2 regions of the Pseudomonas sediminis genome follow, and region 2 is predicted to be linked to the other one. Evidence: predicted binding sites of a transcription regulator. Region 2 holds the regulator's gene; the other holds the start of a gene.

Region 1 (2,459 bases), 1.4 Mb from region 2:
GCCATCAGCAGTGCAGCGAAGCACAGGTACGGGTTGGCAGCCGGGTCCGGGAAGCGCGCTTCGATACGGCGGGCTTTCGGGCTGGAAACGTACGGAATACGGATCGAAGCGCTGCGGTTGCGAGCCGAGTAGGCCAGCATGACCGGCGCTTCGAAGCCCGGAACCAGGCGCTTGTAGGAGTTGGTCGACGGGTTGGTGAAGCCGTTCAGGGCCTTACCGTGCTTGATGATGCCGCCGATGAAGTACAGGGCGGTCTCGGACAGACCGGCATAGCCTTCGCCTGCGAAGGTGTTCTTGCCGTCCTTGGAGATCGACATGTGCACGTGCATGCCCGAACCGTTGTCGCCGTACAGGGGCTTGGGCATGAAGGTAGCGGTCTTGCCGTAGGCGTCGGCCACGTTGTGCACGCAGTACTTCAGGGTCTGAACTTCGTCAGCCTTGGCGACCAGGGTGTTGAACTTCACGCCGATTTCGTTCTGACCGGCAGTGGCCACTTCGTGGTGGTGTACTTCGACGACCAGACCCATTTCTTCCATGGCATTACACATGGCAGTACGGATTTCGTGGTCGTGGTCGCACGGCGGAACCGGGAAGTAACCACCTTTGACGGCCGGACGGTGGCCTTTGTTGCCGCCTTCCACGTCCTGGTCGGTCATCCAGGAGCCTTGCTCGGAGTAGATCTTGAACATCGAGCCGGAGATGTCGGACTTGAACTTCACTTCGTCGAAGATGAAGAACTCGGGCTCCGGGCCGACGAATACGGTGTCACCGATGCCGGTGGTTTTCAGGAACTCTTCGGCACGCTTGGCGATCGAGCGCGGGTCACGATCGTAGCCCTGCATGGTGCTTGGCTCGATGATGTCGCAAACGATGATCAGGGTCGGCTCTTCGGTGAACGGGTCCAGTACCGAAGTTTCGTCGACCGGCATCAGGATCATGTCGGAGGCTTCGATGCCTTTCCAGCCATGGATAGACGAGCCATCGAACATCTTGCCGTGCTCGAAGAAATCTTCGTCCAGGGCGTCACGGGCCGGCATGGTCACGTGGTGCTGCTTGCCCTTGGTGTCGGTGAAGCGCAGGTCTACCCACTTCACGTCGTGTTCTTTGATCAGTTGAACAGCCTTAGACATGTTGTCCTCCAGATGGAAAAGGCTCGCTTCGTGGAGCCCCGATATGTGCGGTGAAGCCCGGCGGGATAGTCCTTCAGGGCGACCTGCCTCACAAGGGAGCAAATTGCATGCCAGTGCCCTTTATTGGGCAGAGGCCGCGAAACTCAGGCGCTACGCCGGCTGCGCGCCGATTCCGCGGAGATATTTGCACCATTTAAGGGCTGCTGTTTATGGAAAAGGCCTATTTTGGTGCGCCAACTTGGGGTTGCAGTATTTTTGGTCAAAGCTTGAACAATTTCCGCTATAATCCGCGCCCCTGTTTTTTCGTCCCCCAAGCGGGCGGCCTATTCATGAAGCTGATCGTCAAAGTTTTCCCGGAAATCACCATCAAGAGCCGCCCGGTGCGCAAGCAGTTCATTCGCCAGTTGGGGAAGAACATTCGCTCCGTGCTGCGTGATCTTGACCCTGCTCTGCGGGTCACGGGTGTCTGGGATAACCTCGAGGTCGAGACCGACCTGGACGATCCCAAGCTGCTGGCCGAGATGACCGAACGCCTGCGCAACACGCCGGGCATTGGTCTGTTCCTCGAGGTGAATGAGTACCCGCTGGGCGATCTGGACGAGATCACCGAACACTGCAAGCGCCACTACGCCGACCAGTTGCCGGGCAAGATCTTCGCCGTGCGTTGCAAGCGTGGCGGCAAGCACGCGTTCAGCTCAATCGATGTCGAACGCCATGTTGGTTCACGTCTGCGTCAGGAGTGCGGTGCAGCCGGTATCGACCTGAAGAAACCGGACGTCGAAGTGCGCATGGAAATTCGCGACCAGCGCCTCTTCGTGGTGCATAACCGCCACGAAGGCCTCGGCGGTTACCCGCTGGGCTCGTTGGAACAGACCCTGGTGCTGATGAGCGGCGGCTTCGACTCCACCGTCGCGGCCTATCAGATGATGCGCCGCGGCCTGGTCAGCCACTTCTGCTTCTTCAATCTCGGTGGCCGTGCCCATGAACTGGGCGTGATGGAAGTGGCGCACTATATATGGCAGAAGTTCGGCCGCTCGCAGCGTGTGCTGTTCGTCAGCGTGCCGTTCGAGGAAGTGGTCGGCGAGATTCTCGGTAAGGTCGACAACAGCCAGATGGGTGTGATCCTCAAGCGCATGATGCTGCGCGCCGCCACCCGTGTTGCCGAAAAACTGCAGATCGAAGCGCTGGTCACCGGCGAGGCGATCAGCCAGGTGTCGAGCCAGACTCTGACCAACCTGGCGGTGATCGATTCGGCGACCGACATGCTGGTCATGCGCCCGCTGATTGCCAGCCACAAGCAGGACATCATCGACACCGCCACGCAAATCG
Region 2 (2,459 bases):
CAGAGCCCTGGCGACCAACCCCAAGTTCATTCTGCTCGACGAACCTTTTGCCGGTGTCGACCCGATCTCGGTTGGCGACATCAAACAGATCATCCATCACCTCAAGACCAAGGGCATCGGCATTCTGATCACCGATCACAACGTGCGCGAAACCCTGGATATCTGCGAAACCGCCTACATCGTCAACGATGGACAACTAATCGCTGAAGGTGACGCCGAGACCATCCTTGCCAACCAGACGGTGAAAGAGGTTTACCTGGGGCACGAGTTCCGCCTGTAGGCCTGCGGATATTTCACGACAGAAATATGGCAACCCCTAGGCAAAATCGACAACATCAGGCATATAATTTGCTTCCTGGCGGCGCTTCGGCGCCCTGATGTGGAAGGCGTAACTCGCCAGTAAATTAAGGTCTGCAATGAAACCATCGCTAGTCCTCAAGATGGGCCAGCAGCTGACGATGACCCCGCAGCTGCAACAGGCTATCCGCCTCCTCCAACTGTCCACCCTGGACCTGCAACAGGAAATTCAGGAGGCGCTGGAGTCCAATCCCATGCTCGAGCGCCAGGAAGAAGGCGACGACTTCGACAACAGCGATCCAATGGCTGATGGCGCCGAGAGCGCCACCCCGACCCCGAGCAAGGAAGAGAGCTACCAGGAAACCACCCCCACGGTGGATAACCTGGAAGAAGGCGACTGGGGCGAGCGTATTCCCAATGAGCTGCCAGTCGACACAGCCTGGGAAGACATCTACCAAACCAGCGCCAGCAGCCTGCCCAGCAACGATGATGACGAGTGGGACTTCACCACCCGCACGTCCAGCGGCGAGAGCCTGCACAGCCACCTGCTCTGGCAACTGAACCTGGCGCCCATGTCGGACAAGGATCGCCTGATCGCGGCCACCCTGATCGACTGCATCAACAACGACGGCTATCTCGAGGAAACCCTCGAGGAAGTGACCGAATCCTTCGACCCCGAGCTGGATATCGAACTGGACGAAGTGGAAGTGGTGCTGCACCGCATCCAGCAGTTCGAACCCGCGGGTATCGGCGCCCGTGATCTGCGCGAGTGTCTGCTACTGCAACTGCGTCAGCTGCCCGCCAACACCCCCTGGCTGAACGAAACCCAGCGCGTGGTCGGTGATTACCTGGAACTGCTCGGCAGCCGCGATTACGCCCAACTGATGCGGCGCACCAAACTCAAGGAAGACGAACTGCGCCAGGTCATCGACCTGATCCAGCGTCTGAATCCGCGTCCAGGTTCGCAGATCGAATCCAGCGAGCCAGAATACGTCGTGCCCGATGTAATCGTGCGCAAGCACAATGAGCGTTGGCTGGTGGAGCTGAACCAGGAGGCGATGCCGCGTCTGCGCGTCAACCCGCAGTATGCCGGCTTCGTCAAACGCGCCGACTCCAGTGCCGATAACACTTTCATGCGCAACCAGTTGCAAGAGGCCCGCTGGTTCATCAAGAGCCTGCAAAGCCGTAACGAAACGCTGATGAAGGTAGCCACCCAGATCGTCGAGCACCAGCGTGGCTTCCTCGACTACGGTGATGAAGCGATGAAGCCTCTGGTATTGCACGACATCGCCGAGGCAGTAGGCATGCACGAGTCGACCATTTCACGTGTTACCACGCAGAAATTCATGCACACCCCGCGTGGTATTTACGAGCTGAAATATTTCTTCTCCAGCCACGTCAGCACCTCCGAAGGCGGCGAATGCTCGTCCACCGCGATCCGCGCGATCATCAAAAAACTGGTCGCAGCAGAAAACGCGAAAAAGCCGTTGAGTGACAGCAAGATCGCTGGTTTACTGGAGGCACAAGGCATCCAAGTCGCCCGCAGGACGGTTGCCAAATACCGTGAATCCCTCGGTATAGCGCCCTCCAGCGAACGCAAGCGACTGATGTAGGCCAAGGAGGCGACCTGCCTCCAAGCCAACGTGTTCCGGTGGCGGATTCTCATGGATTCCGTCTCTTACACAAGGCAACAAGGAGATAGCGGTATGCAAGTCAACATCAGTGGACATCAGCTGGATGTGACCGACGCCCTGCGTGACTATATCGGCGAGAAACTGGGCCGACTGGAACGCCACTTCGACAAGATCACCAACGTACAGGTGACCATGGAGGTCGAAAAACTCAAGCAGAAGATCGAAGCCACCCTGCACATCGCCGGCGGCGAAGTCGTCGCCAACGCCGAACATCAGGACATGTACGCTGCCATCGACCTGTTGGCCGATAAACTCGACCGTCAACTCATCAAGCACAAGGAAAAGCAGCTCGAACGCCTGCAAGGTGCCACAGCCCGCTGACATTCCCTATCCATGATCCGACTTGAAAATATCCTGACCCCCGGCCGTTCCCTGGTGAACGTGCCGGGCGGCAGCAAAAAACGCGTGCTCGAACAGATCGCCAACCTGGTTGCACGCGACCTGCCCGACCTGGATGCCCAGGACATC

What was found. Region 2 encodes sigma-54, which starts transcription at its own class of promoters, with help from an activator protein. Its sites were predicted from a motif close to ANTGGCATNNANNTTGCTNT; they were not measured.
Region 1: a site for sigma-54 is predicted at 1,226-1,245, ahead of glnA (glutamate--ammonia ligase). Genes of this name have one in related genera too.

What each region holds. Positions count from the first base shown of each region.
Region 1 is NZ_CP154631.1:1,311,935-1,314,393, reverse strand. Features, by position in the region: gene glnA (glutamate--ammonia ligase) at 1-1,130, opposite strand, end outside; gene thiI (tRNA uracil 4-sulfurtransferase ThiI) at 1,460-2,459, shown strand, end outside.
Region 2 is NZ_CP154631.1:2,730,761-2,733,219, reverse strand. Features, by position in the region: gene lptB (LPS export ABC transporter ATP-binding protein) at 1-280, shown strand, start outside; gene AAEQ75_RS12870 (RNA polymerase factor sigma-54) at 417-1,910, shown strand; gene hpf (ribosome hibernation-promoting factor, HPF/YfiA family) at 2,004-2,312, shown strand; gene ptsN (PTS IIA-like nitrogen regulatory protein PtsN) at 2,325-2,459, shown strand, end outside.